Regions from separate parts of the Amycolatopsis camponoti genome, predicted to be linked through region 3. Evidence: riboswitches for the same ligand, from Rfam matches in the RefSeq annotation. Region 3 holds a riboswitch; each other region holds the start of a gene.
The links. A riboswitch is a leader RNA that binds a small molecule or an ion and turns the genes downstream of it on or off. The one in region 3 is predicted to bind S-adenosylmethionine.
Positions count from the first base shown of each region.

Region 1: another riboswitch for S-adenosylmethionine. It lies ahead of thrC (threonine synthase); the one in region 3 lies ahead of AA23TX_RS29505 (aminotransferase class V-fold PLP-dependent enzyme).
Region 2: another riboswitch for S-adenosylmethionine. It lies ahead of AA23TX_RS02010 (methionine ABC transporter ATP-binding protein); the one in region 3 lies ahead of AA23TX_RS29505 (aminotransferase class V-fold PLP-dependent enzyme).

Region 1 covers NZ_CABVGP010000002.1:1,458,692-1,462,897, reverse strand. The annotation lists gene rpsT (30S ribosomal protein S20) at 1-19, shown strand, start outside; gene holA (DNA polymerase III subunit delta) at 303-1,283, opposite strand; SAM riboswitch class I at 1,420-1,553, shown strand; gene thrC (threonine synthase) at 1,567-2,832, shown strand; gene AA23TX_RS27380 (ComEC/Rec2 family competence protein) at 3,227-4,206, opposite strand, start outside.
Region 2 covers NZ_CABVGP010000001.1:411,968-416,173, reverse strand. The annotation lists gene AA23TX_RS02020 (ABC-F family ATP-binding cassette domain-containing protein) at 1-252, opposite strand, end outside; gene AA23TX_RS02015 (4-(cytidine 5'-diphospho)-2-C-methyl-D-erythritol kinase) at 299-1,261, opposite strand; gene AA23TX_RS02010 (methionine ABC transporter ATP-binding protein) at 1,333-2,346, opposite strand; SAM riboswitch class I at 2,556-2,646, opposite strand; gene rsmA (16S rRNA (adenine(1518)-N(6)/adenine(1519)-N(6))-dimethyltransferase RsmA) at 2,785-3,621, opposite strand; gene AA23TX_RS02000 (resuscitation-promoting factor) at 3,802-4,206, opposite strand, start outside.
Region 3 covers NZ_CABVGP010000002.1:1,947,283-1,951,488, forward strand. The annotation lists gene AA23TX_RS29490 (ArsR/SmtB family transcription factor) at 1-441, shown strand, start outside; gene AA23TX_RS29495 (potassium/proton antiporter) at 537-2,015, shown strand; gene AA23TX_RS29500 (M23 family metallopeptidase) at 2,149-2,802, shown strand; SAM riboswitch class IV at 2,886-3,000, shown strand; gene AA23TX_RS29505 (aminotransferase class V-fold PLP-dependent enzyme) at 3,038-4,206, shown strand, end outside.

The DNA of each region.
Region 1 (4,206 bases), 490 kb from region 3:
GCGCGTCAACGCGCTCTGAGCCGGTTGATTTCTGGGAAAGCCCCGGCTTCGGCCGGGGCTTTCTTCATGCCCGGAGCTTGCGCGGCGCGCGCAGTGGATCGGCGTCGGCACATTCCCGCGAGCGGCAGAGCTGCACCCGCCGGTCGCTTGCCGCGAGCCCTGATCAGTACTCGCGTACGGCAACGCCGACCGCGCGAGACCCGTCATGACCGCCCGCGCGGGAGCCGCGGCGGGAGCCGGTGGGCGCGGCGGGAGCCGGTGGGCGCGGCGGGAGCCGGTGGGCGCGGCTCGTTTCACCGCCGTCAGCGGTCGCCCTTGGCGGCCGCTACCTCGAGGACCGCGCGCTCCAACGCGTAGCCCGGGTCGGCCGCCACGCCCTTGACCTCGGCGTTCAGCCTCGCCACCACGCGCATCGCCGTCGCCAGGCCGTCCTGGTTCCAGCCCCGGACCTGGCCCTGGGCCTTGCGGATCTTCCACGGCGGCATGCCCAGCTCGCCCGCCAGCTGGTTCGGGTTGCCCCGGCCCGCGCCCGAGACCCGGGCGATCGTGCGGACCGCGTCGGCCAGCGCGTCCGCCACCAGGACGTGCGGGACGCCCAGCTGCATCGCCCAGCGCAGCGACTCCAGCGCCGCCGAACGGTCGCCGCTCACGGCCTTCTCCGCGACCGCGAAGCCGGTCACGTCAGCGCGCCCGCGGTGGTAGCGATGGACTGCGTCCGCGTCGACGGTTCCGCCGGCGTCCGCCACCAGTTGCGTCGCCGCCGAGGAGAGTTCTCGCAGGTCGGACCCCACGGCGTCGATCAGAGCGGCGACTCCGCCCGGGTCGATCTTGCCGCCCGCGCGGCGCACCTCGTGCCGTACGAACTGCTCGCGCTCGGCCGGCTTGGTCATCTTCGGGCACTCGGTGACCTCCGCGCCGGCCTTCTTCAGCACCGCCGGGAGCGTCTTGCCCGCCTTGCTGCGCCCGCCGCCGGTGTGCACGACGACCAGCACGACACCGTCCGCCGGGTCCTTCAGGTAGGACGCCACCGCGTCGGAAAGCTCCTGCGAGATGTCCTGCGCCGACTCCAAGACGATCACGCGACCCTCGCTGAACAGCGACGGGCTGACGAGTTCGGCCAGCTCGGGGGCTGTGAGATCCGACACCCGGACGCGAGTCAGCTCGGCCGTGGCGTCGAGCGCGCGGGACGCGGCGAGCGTCTCCCGCACGGCGCGCTCGATCAGCAGTTCTTCCTCACCCAGGACCAGGTGAAGCGGGGCCGGGGCGGTGGCTTGCGCGGTCACGGGTGGATCCTCTCACTTGCGGTCTCGTGCGCCCGCTCCGGTGATGTCGAGCGGCCACCATGGCACAGCGTGAGCGCCATGTCGTACGGTGTCCTCGAGGCGGCGCGCTTCTTGGCGCGCACCGACAACCGAATACCGCTCATCCAGAGGGGCAGAGGGAACGGCCCGACGAAGCCCCGGCAACCGGCGTACAGCCTGTCATCCCGCGATCGCGGGGTAGCTGACGACCACGGTGCCAATTCCGGCCCGCTTCGGCGGGGCAGATGAGGAAAGGAACCTCGCGATGACCGCCACCCTCGGAACGACCTCCACCACGAAGACCCCGGATCTCGGTCCCGCCGTCGAACTGGTGTCGAAGGAAGAGGGCCACCGGCAGCCGCTCGCCCCGGAGTTCGTCTCCGCCGAGGACTTCTCGCCGCTCGAGGTCGCCTACGACTTCGGCCGCGTCCGCCGCGAAGACATCGAGGCCGGCCCCAAGAACATCTGGCGCTACAAGAAGCTCCTCCCGGTGCCGTCCAACATCGAAGAGATCCCGAACACCGAGCCCGGCGCGACCCGGCTGATCCGCGCCGACCGCCTCGCCAAGGAACTCGGCCTCAAGCGCTTGTGGGTCAAGGACGACACCGGCAACCCGACGCACTCCTTCAAGGACCGCGTGGTCGCCGTCGCGCTGGCCGCGGCCCGCGAGTTCGGGTTCGAGGTGCTCGCCTGTCCGTCGACCGGCAACCTGGCCAACGCGACGGCCGCCGCCGCGGCCCGCGCGGGCTGGCGGTCGGTCGTGCTGATCCCGAAGACCCTCGAGCGCGCCAAGATCCTCACCACCGCGGTCTACGACGGCGACCTGATCGCCGTCGACGGCAACTACGACGACGTCAACCGCCTCGCCACCGAGCTCGCCGGCGAGCACCCGAAGTGGGCGTTCGTCAACGTGAACGTCCGGCCGTACTACTCGGAAGGCTCGAAGACGCTGGCCTTCGAGGTCGCCGAGCAGCTCGGCTGGCGCATCCCGCCGCAGATCGTCGTGCCGATCGCCTCCGGTTCGCAGTTGACCAAGGTGGACAAGGGTTTCCGCGAGCTGGGCCAGCTCGGTCTCGTGGACGCCAGCCCGTACAAGGTGTTCGGCGCGCAGGCCACCGGTTGCTCGCCGGTGTCGGCCGCGTTCCGCGCCGGCCAGGACGTGGTCCAGCCGGTGAAGCCGGACACGATCGCCAAATCCCTGGCGATCGGCAACCCGGCCGACGGCCCGTACGTGCTCGACATCGTCAACCGCACCGGCGGCGCGATCGAGGACGTCACCGACGAAGAGGTCGTCGAGGGCATCCGGCTGCTGGCCCGCACCGAAGGCATCTTCACCGAGACCGCGGGCGGGGTCACCGTCGCGACGGCGAAGAAGCTGGTCGAGACCGGCAAGCTGGACCCGGACGCCGAGACGGTGCTCCTGATCACCGGCGACGGCCTCAAGACCCTCGACGCGGTCGAGAACCACATCGGCCCGAAGGCGACCGTGGCCGCGTCCGCCAAGGCAGTGAACGAGGCGCTCGGCTACTGACGTCCTTCGCCGGGGCGGGTTCACTGCCCGCCCCGGCGAGTGCCTCCTTTCGGATTTTTGTTCGCGGGACAGATGACTTCCGCTCAACGGCCCACGTCGGTCCAGCCGGCACCGCCGAGCTGTGCAGCGAAGCCATGAAGAAGAAGCTCGGCTACTGACCTCCGCGGCCGGGGTAGACTCCGCTGCCCGCCCGGCGAGTACCTCCTCTCGGGGTCTTATTGCGGACAGGCGACTTCGCTCAACGGCGAGGCGGACCACGTGCTGGGCCGCCCGCCTCCGCTGCGCCGCCACCCGCATCGGTCCGGCCAACGCCGCCAGGCTGTTCGTCAAAGCGATCAAGAAGCTCGGCTACTGACCTCCGCTGCAGGGCGGGCTCGCGGGGCCAGCTCCGGCTTCAGCGGCGCGGCGGGCCGCGCGGCTCGCCCCGTCGCGCTACCGCCGGGCCTGCCGGGTCGCCGACCACCGCCGTGTCGCCGTCCATGTCGGTCCGGGTGACCAAGGCTCCGAGCGCCGTCAAGGTGTCCATTGTGGACTTGTTCGGGTGCCCGTAGGTGTTGCCCGCGCCCACGCTGACCAATGCCACCCGCGGCCCGACCGCCGTGAGGAACGCCGGCAACGAGTAGCGCGAGCCGTGGTGGGGCACCTTCAACACCTCCGCTTTCAGGTCGTCGCCGTCGGCCAGCAGGTCGGCCTGGGCCGCCAGTTCGACGTCGCCGGTCAGGAGCACCCGGCCGGCCGGGGTCCGTGCTCGCAGGACGACCGAGCTGTTGTTGATCGTTGTGCCGTCCTGCAGACCGGCCGAACGCTCCGGCACGTAGCGCGGGCCGAGCACGTCGAGCGACAGCCCGGGCCACGTCAGCCGCTCCCCCGGGCTCAGCTCCACCAGGGGCACCCCCTGCCGGCGAGCCTCCGCGGCGACCTGCCGCCACGCCCACTCCGGCGCCCGCCCGGGGCCGACGGCGATCCCGCCGACCGCCCGGCCGTCGAAGACCGATGTCAGCCCGCCGATGTGGTCGGCGTGCAGGTGACTCAGCACCAGCAGCGGGATCCGGTCGACCGCCAGCCGGTGCAGGCACTCGTCGACCGGTCCCGGCTCGGGTCCGGTGTCCACGACGACCGCGCGTCCCGGCTCGGCGGTCGCCAGCACGACGGCGTCGCCCTGCCCGACGTCGCACTCGACCATCGCCCAGTTCCGCGGTGGCCACGCCGGCGCGAGCACCCGGACCGGCACGAAGACCAGCAGCGCGCCGACGACGAGCACCGCCATTACCAACCGCACGCGCCGGCGCCGAGCGGCCAGCACCAGCACCGCCAGCACGGCGGCCGCGAGCAGCCCGCCCGACCAGCCGCCGGGCCAGGCGACGACCGCGCCGG
Region 2 (4,206 bases), on a different contig from region 3:
GACGCTGCTGCCGTCCGGCAGCTCGGTCCGCTGGGTGACCACGGCCATCCGCAGGCCGCCGACGTGGCTCACCCGCCCGGAATCCGGCGCGGCGAGTCCGGAAAGGACTTCCAGGAGGGTGGTCTTGCCGCCGCCGTTGAGGCCGACGACACCGATGCGCTGCCCGGCCGCGACGCCCAGTGAGACGCCGTCCAGCAGTGGCTTCACCCCGTAGGACTTGCTCACCGCTTCCAGGTTGACCAGGTTGGCCATCCGCTCAGCCGTTCCTTTCCGAGAAGTATGAATCCACAGTGGACGATCAGGCGTGCACGCGCGGCGGCGCCGGGCGTGGGGCGTCGTCCCCGCCGACCACGCGGGCGCCGGGCACCGGGCCGTGCGCCACCCGGACCGTGCGGCACACCCCCGCGCCCGACAGCTCCGCGGCGACCTCCACCGCCGACCGCGCGTCCTCGCAGAGGAACGCGCACGTCGGGCCGGATCCGGAGACCGTGCCGGCGAGCGCGCCCGCGTTGACGCCGGCCCGCAGCGTCCGGCGCAGTTCGGGCCGCAGCGAGACCGCTGCCGCCTGGAGGTCGTTGCCCAGCAGCAGCGCCAGCTGCCGCGGGTCGCCCGAGGCCAGTGCTTCGACGACCGGGGTGTGCGAGCCGATCCGCGGCGGGTTGCCCGCCGCGCGCAGGCGGTCCAGCTCCTTGAACACCTTCGGCGTCGACAGGCCTTCGGAGTCGAAGGCCAGCACCCAGTGGAACGTGTGCCGCGACAGCACCGGGACGAGCTGCTCGCCCCGGCCGGTGCCCAGTGCCGTGCCGCCGTAGAGGGCGAACGGGACGTCGCTGCCCAGGCCGGCGGCGATCTCGGCCAGCTCGTCGCGCGTGACGTCGAGGTTCCAGAGGCTCGACAGCCCGACCAGGGTCGCCGCGGCGTCGGCGCTGCCGCCCGCCATGCCGCCCGCGACCGGGATGCCCTTGCGCAGCACCACCCGGACGTTCGGCTCTTCGGTGCGGCCGACGTGCGCGGAGAGCGCTTCGACCGCGCGCCAGGCCAGGTTGGTGCCGTCGGCGAGCACCGAGCCTTCGCCCTCGCCGTAGATCTCCAGCCCCGGCTCGTCGGTGACCGCGACGGTCACCTCGTCGGTCAGCGACAGAGCCTGGAACACGGTCACCAGCTCGTGGTAACCGTCTTCGCGCAGGTCGTCGACCGCCAGGTGCAGGTTGACCTTGGCCGGGACCCGGACGGTGACTGGGGGCGGAACTACAGCGAGCACCCGACCAGCCTACGTGGCCACGGAAACGCCCCGATGCGACGTGCGCATCGGGGCGTCTTCGGCGTCTGAGATCAGGCTGCGGCAACACCCTGGGGTCCGCGCGCGGTGTGCGTCACGTGGCCGCCGCGCTCGGCGACCCACGCCAGCGCCGCGTCGGCCCGCTCGCCGCGAACGCCGAGGCGGAACCGGCCGACCGGCGTGTCGCCGATCCGGGTCAGGCCGCCGCCGATCGTGGCGAACTCGACGTCGAAGCGGCCCGCGGCCTCGGGCAGCAGCGCGCCGACCGAGGCGAAGCCGACCAGCACGACGTCGGCCGAGCGGTCGTAGCGCGCGATCTGGGCGCGGGTCGTCTCGATAGCGGGCAGCAGCGCCTGCGCCGTGCGGCTGGCCGGGTTCGAGACCAGGTCGAGGACGGTGCCGCGCTCGACGACCGTGCCGTCTTCGAGCACCGCGACGTCGTCGCAGACCCGGCGGACCACGCCGGCGTCCGGGGTCGTGACCACGATGGTGGTACCCAACTCGGCGCGGGCGCGGTCGAGCACGGTGAGCACCGCGCCGGCCTCCTCCGGGTCGATGCCGGCGGTCGGGTCGTCGGCGAGCAGCACGGCCGGCGCCGCGGCCAGCGCCTTCGCGACCGCGACGCGGCGGAGCTGGCCCTCGGTCAGCTCGCCGGGACGCTGCGTCGCACGCTGCGTCAGGCCGACGAGGTCGAGGAGCGAGCCGACCCGGCTCCGGCGCTGTGGGCCGTCGACGCCGAGCTGCTCGAGCGGGGAGGCGATGTTGCCGGCGATCGTGCGCTCGGCGATCAGCTCCGGTTTCGTCGAAACGACGCCGAGCTGACGGCGGATCTCGCGCAGCCGGCGGCCGTCGAGGGTGCCGGTGTTGAGGCCGTCGAGGCGGACGACGCCGCGGTCGGGCCGCTCCTGCAGCGCGATGCAGCGGGCGAGGACGGACTTGCCGGACCCGGCCGGGCCGACCACGCCGAACAGCGAGCCGGCCTGGACCTCGACGCTCACGTCGCGCAGGGCGACGACCGAGTTTCCGTTGGTGGCAAAGGTTTTGGACAGGTTTTCGACGGTGATCACGAAGGCTCCAGAAAACGGGGTGCGCGCACGAAACGGCACCCGGCCGCAGGCAAAGTCCGTCCTATGTGGACGGTGCGTGAAGAAGGGGTGGACCGGCTACGACAAGCTCAGTGGGAGCGTCGACATGCGGTCACGGAGCGGCGGCCTTCGTCGACTACGCGACGCCTGGTCAGGAGCAGGGGGCGAGCTACCCTCTTCATCGGAAACGGCCTCCATCGGTCCTGGCGGTAGCACCTGCCCTGTGGAGGGTGGTTGCTGCGACTTCGGCGAGCCAGGTCTCTCAGTCGCTCGGGATGGACGCTTCCGAGTAAAGCCGATCCCGAGGAGCGAAAGCAAGCCTGTTGGCCCAGATCACACGAGTGGAGGTGTCCGAATCGCGAGATCGCACGTCAAGAGGCGTATTTTCACCGACCGGCGTTGACTTCCACTGTGGACGTGCTAACGGGCGGCGGCGAGCCGGGCGAAGTCGTGCACGTCCAGCTGCTCACCGCGGGTTTTCGGGTCGATCCCGGCGGCCGTGAGCAGCTCCCCGGCCCGTTCGGCCGAGCCCGCCCAGCCCGCCAGCGCGGCCCGGAGCGTCTTCCGGCGTTGTGAGAAAGCGGCGTCGACGAGCCCGAAGAGCCGATCGCGGTCGTCCGACGCCGGAGCGTCACCGCGCTCGAAGGCGACGAGCGCGGAGTCGACGTTCGGCACCGGCCAGAACACCGAACGCGGCACGGCGGCGACCTTGCGCGCCGGGCCGTACCAGGCGAGCTTGACGCTCGGCACGCCGTAGATCCGGCTGCCGGGGCCGGCCGCCATCCGGTCGGCGACCTCGGTCTGGACCATGACGAGGCCGGACGTCAGGGACGGCACCTCGGCGAGCAGGTGCAGCACGACCGGGACGGCGACGTTGTAGGGCAGGTTGGCGACGAGCGCGGTCGGCTCGCCCAGATCGTCCTTGCTGACGCGCATCGCGTCGGCTTCGACGACGGTCAGCCGTTCCGCGGCCTCGAGACCCCGCTCGGCGACGGTCTTGGGCAGCCGTTCGGCGAGCTTGGGATCGATCTCGACGGCGACGACGCGCGCGCCGGTGGCGAGCAGCCCGAGGGTCAGCGACCCGAGCCCGGGCCCGACCTCGAGGACGACGTCGTCCGGGCCGACGTTCGCCAGCTCGACGATCCGCCGGACGGTGTTGGGATCGTGCACGAAGTTCTGCCCGAGCTTCTTGGTCGGCCGCACGTCCAGCTCGGCCGCCAGCCCGCGGATCTCGGCAGGTCCCAACAGTTCAACCACCGCTGAAGCCTACCGATGGGGCATCACGCGTGACTGGGCAGGCATCACGCGTGATGGGAAGGGCATCACGCGCGATGCCCGCCTGATCACGAGTGATGCCCCTCGGGACACGCGTGATGCCTCTTCGCGCACGCGAAACGGCCCTCACCTCGGCGAGGTGAGGGCCGCTCGAAAAGCGTGTCAGGCCTTCTTGCCGCAGACCGGCCAGGCGCTGTAGCCGCCGCGGGCGTCGCGGACCTTCTCCGCGATCGCGATCTGCTGCTCACGCGAAGCCTGGCTCGGCAGGTTCGCGTAGGCGTCGCCGCCGTAGGCGTCCCACGTGCGCTTGTCGAACTGGAGGCCGCCGTAGTAGCCGTTGCCGGTGTTGATGGCCCAGTTGCCGCCCGACTCGCACTGCGCGATGCGGTCCCACGAGGAGCCGTCGCCGATCGCCGGCGTCGGGGCCTGCTTGGTGCCGACGTGGATGATCTTCGGCTTCGGCTGGGTGATGACCTGCTCGGAGATGCTCTCGCGGGAGACCTCTTTGCCGTTCTTCTGCGTGACCTTGTAGGTCACCATCTTCTCGCCCGGGGTGCCCGGGTCCTC
Region 3 (4,206 bases):
ACCCGGAGCCCCCGACGAACGGGCGGGCACCGGCCGGTGACCGGGCTGAAGTCCTCGTTGCGGGTGAAGCGGCTCGGGTTCGCGCGGACCTGTTACGACCACCTCGCCGGCGTGCTCGGTGTCGCCGTCCGCGACGGCATGCTGGCCGCCGGCCTGGTCGACGCCGACGGCGGGCTGGCGCTGACCGGCCGCGGCCGCGAGGTGCTGGCCGAGCTCGGCGTCCCGGTCGCGACCGGGCGGCGGTCGCCGCTGCGCGACTGTCTGGATTGGACGGAGCGGCGCGACCACCTGGCCGGGGCCGTGCCCGCGGCGTTGCTCGAGCGCGCGGTCGCCGCCGGCTGGGTCGGCCGCGACGGGCATCGCGCGGTGAAGGTGTTTCCGGCGGCGGAGAAGCCGTTCGCGGCGCTCGGTGTCGACCTCGCCGCGCTCGGTGGGCCTTAACACACCACGCCCTCGGCGCGCCCCAGCGGTACACGAAGGAGTTAACTCGACCGCTTCACTATTCTGAGGGCCCACGGCACTCGGAGGGAGGCGGCATGGACCAGCTCCCCCTGCTGCTCGGCGTCGGTGGTGTCGTGCTGCTCGCCTCCGTGCTCGCCGTGCGCGTGTCGATCCGGTTGGGCCTGCCTTCGCTGCTGCTCTACCTCGCGATCGGTGTGCTGCTGGGCGAAGCCGGCTTCGGCATCCGGTTCGACAACCCCGAGCTGACCCAGTCGCTCGGCCTCGCCGCGCTCGTCATGATCCTCGCCGAAGGCGGGCTGACGACGCGCTGGTCGGCGGTGAAACCCGCGCTGGGCATCGGTATCGCACTGTCCACTGTGGCCGTTGTGGTGAGCGTCGCGGTCACCGGCGCCGCCCTGCACTGGCTGCTGGGCCTCGACTGGCGGTTCGCGCTGCTCTGGGGCGCGGTGCTCGCCTCGACCGACGCGGCCGCGGTGTTCTCGGTGCTGCGCTCGGCCGGGATCGGCAAACGGCTCACCGGGGCGCTGGAGCTGGAGTCGGGCATCAACGACGCGCCGGCGTACATCGCCGTCGTGGTGCTGGCCGAAGGCGCCACTGTGGACTGGACGCTGCCGCTGCTGGTCGTCTACGAGCTCGGGGCGGGCCTGGCGATCGGGCTCGCCTTCGGCTGGCTCGGCGGGATCGCGCTGCGCCGCGCCGCGCTGCCGGCGACCGGGCTCTACCCGCTCGCCACGGTCGCGGTGTGCGTCGTCGCCTACTCGTCCGGGCAGCTGCTGCACGCGTCCGGGCTGCTCGCCACCTACGTCGCCGCGCTGGTGCTCGGCAACTCGCGGCTGCCGCACCGCTCGGACACGCTGTCGTTCGCCGAGGGCCTCGGCTGGCTGGCGCAGATCGGGCTGTTCGTGCTGCTCGGCCTGTTCGCCTCGCCGGGCCGGGTGCTCGAGGCGGTGGTGCCGGGCCTGGTCGCCGGGGCCGTCGTGCTGCTGCTGGCCCGGCCGATCTCGGTCGTGCTGGCGATGCTGCCGTTCCGCCTGCCGTGGCGGGAGCAGGCGTTCCTGTCGTGGGCCGGGCTGCGCGGCGCGGTGCCGATCGTGCTCGCCATGATCCCGCTGTCGCAGGGGGTGCCCGGCGCGCAACGGCTGGTCAACGCGGTGTTCGTGCTGGTCATCGTGCTGACGCTGGTCCAGGGGGCGACGCTCGGGCCGCTCGGGCGCTGGCTCGGGCTGGCGAAGAAGTCCGAGCCGCACGAGATCGAAGTCGACTCCGCGCCGCTGGACGAGCTGGGTGCCGAACTGCTGCAGGTCCGCATCCAGCCCGGGTCGAAGCTGCACGGCGTGTACCTGTCGGAGCTGCGGCTGCCGGTCGGTGCGACGGTCAGCCTGCTCGTGCGCGAAGGCGCCGGCTTCACCCCGCAGAAGACCAGCCGGCTGCAGGAGCTGGACCAGCTGCTGGTGGTCACGACCAGCGAGGTCCGCGACTCCGTCGAGCGCCGGCTCCGCGCGGTGGACCGGGCCGGCCGCCTGGCCCGCTGGAAGGGCGAGTCCGGCCGCTGAGCCGGCCGGGGTGGTACTCGCCCCGGTTCACGAAAATCTCACTCGATCTTCCCAAGGTTCCCTCTTTTGGCTTACAGTGCGCCCGCATCGACTGGTTCGAATGGGTGAACATCAAGTCAGAGGAGTACGCACGGTGATAAAGCTTCGTCTCGCGGTTCTGCTCGTCGCTGCCACGGCCGGACTCGGGCTGGCCGTCCCCGCCACCGCGACCGCCGAAGTGGCTCCGTTTCCGGCGCTCGCCCTGCCGTTCAAAGCCGGTCAGCAGGTCTACTCGGCCGGCATCCACTCCGACGACGGCAGCACCGGCGTCAAGAACGCCATCGACTTCAGCCCGGCCGACCGCACCGTGCGCGCGCCGCTGGCCGGCACCGTCCACCTGCAGCACTGCGCGGGCGGCGACTGGGTGACCATCGACCACGACGGCGGCTGGCGAACCGGGTACTACCACATGGAGGGCATCGAGGTCACCGACGGTGAGCACGTCGAGGCCGGAGCCGAGCTCGGCTCGACCGGCAACGCGCTCCCGTGCGGCGGCAGCAGCACCGGCGCCCACGTGCACTTCACGCTCTGGACCCTCCCCGGTGCCCCGGCGGCGGCGAACTGGGACGGCAAGTCGTTCGCCGAGGTCTCGACGGTCGTCGCGGCGGCCAGCGGCGAACCGGTCGACGGGAAGTCGATCGGCGGCTGGCGCTTCACCGCGGGCGCCGAGCAGTACACCGGCACGGCGACGCACCTCGCCGACAACGCCGTGACGCAGCTCCCGGGACGTTTCCGCGCGAAGCTCTGAGGTCCTCACGGTGTGTGAGCGGCGTCTCAGAATGTGAGGCGGGGGTTGGCCGGTGGCGGCGTTCTCGGTTACCTTCTGACTCAGGTCATGAGTGCCAGCGTTCAGCCCCGGCTTGCTGGCCGGCAACCCTCCTACCGCGGTGGGGTGCCCCGGGTGAAGACCGGGCCGGTCGCGCCGTGCGACGGGCAAGCGCGGGCCCCTCGCCGGGGTCCCCCGGACCGCCGAGGAGGCACCGATGACTCTCGCCATCGATCGCACCAGCACCACCACCGCTGCCCGGGCCGTCTTCGCCGAAAGCCTTGCCACGCAGGACATCCCGGCCGTCGCCGGGGCCGCGCTGCGGGTCCCGCTGGTCACCGGCGAAACCATCGGCTACGCCAACCTCGACCACGCGGCGAGCGCCCCCTGTCTCGACGCCGTCCGCACGAAGGTCGACGAGTTCCTGCCCTGGTACGCCAGCGTCCACCGCGGTGCCGGCTTCGCGTCCCAGGTCTCGACGCGCCTCTACGAGCGCACCCGCGACGTCCTGCGCCGCTTCGTCGACGCCCGTCGCACCGACACCGTCGTCTTCACCCGCAACACCACCGACTCGTTCAACCTGCTCGCCCGCAGCCTGCCGCGGCACACCACGGTCGTCGTCTTCGACACCGAGCACCACGCCGCGCTGCTGCCGTGGCAGGGCCCGAACGTCCGGCGGATCCCGACCCCGCGCACGCGCCTCGCCGCGGTGTCCGCTGTGGACGAAGCCCTCGCGGATTCCCCGCAGGGGCCCCGGTTGGTCGTCGTCACCGGAGCGTCCAATGTGACCGGTGAGCTCCTGCCGGTGGCGGAGATCGCCGCGGTGGCCCGGAAGCACGGTGCCCGCATCGCGCTCGACGCCGCGCAGCTGGCCCCGCACCGCCGGATCTCGCTCAAGGAGCTGGACGTCGACTACGTCGCCCTGTCCGGCCACAAGCTGTACGCGCCCTTCGGCGCGGGCGCGCTGATCGGCCGCGCCGACTGGCTGCGCGCCGCCCGGCCGTACCTCGCCGGCGGCGGCGCGACCAAGCTCGTCACCGAGGACGCGGTGGTCTGGAACACCGGCCCCGAGCGGCACGAAGCCGGCTCGCCCAACACCGTCGGCGTGTACGCGCTCGGCGTCGCGTGCGAGACGCTGAGCGAGAACTGGGACGCCGTCGTGGCGCACGAGCAGGCCCTGCTCACCCGGCTGCGCAAGGGACTCGAGGGCATCCCGGGCTGCGCCGAGCTGCGGCTGTTCGACGCGCCGGTCGACCGCGTCGGCACGCTCAGCTTCGTCGTCGACGGCTTCGACCCGGGCTGGGTGGCGGCGGTGCTGTCCGCCGAATACGGAATCGGCGTGCGCGACGGCGCGTTCTGCGCCCACATCGCGGCCAAGCGCCTCAT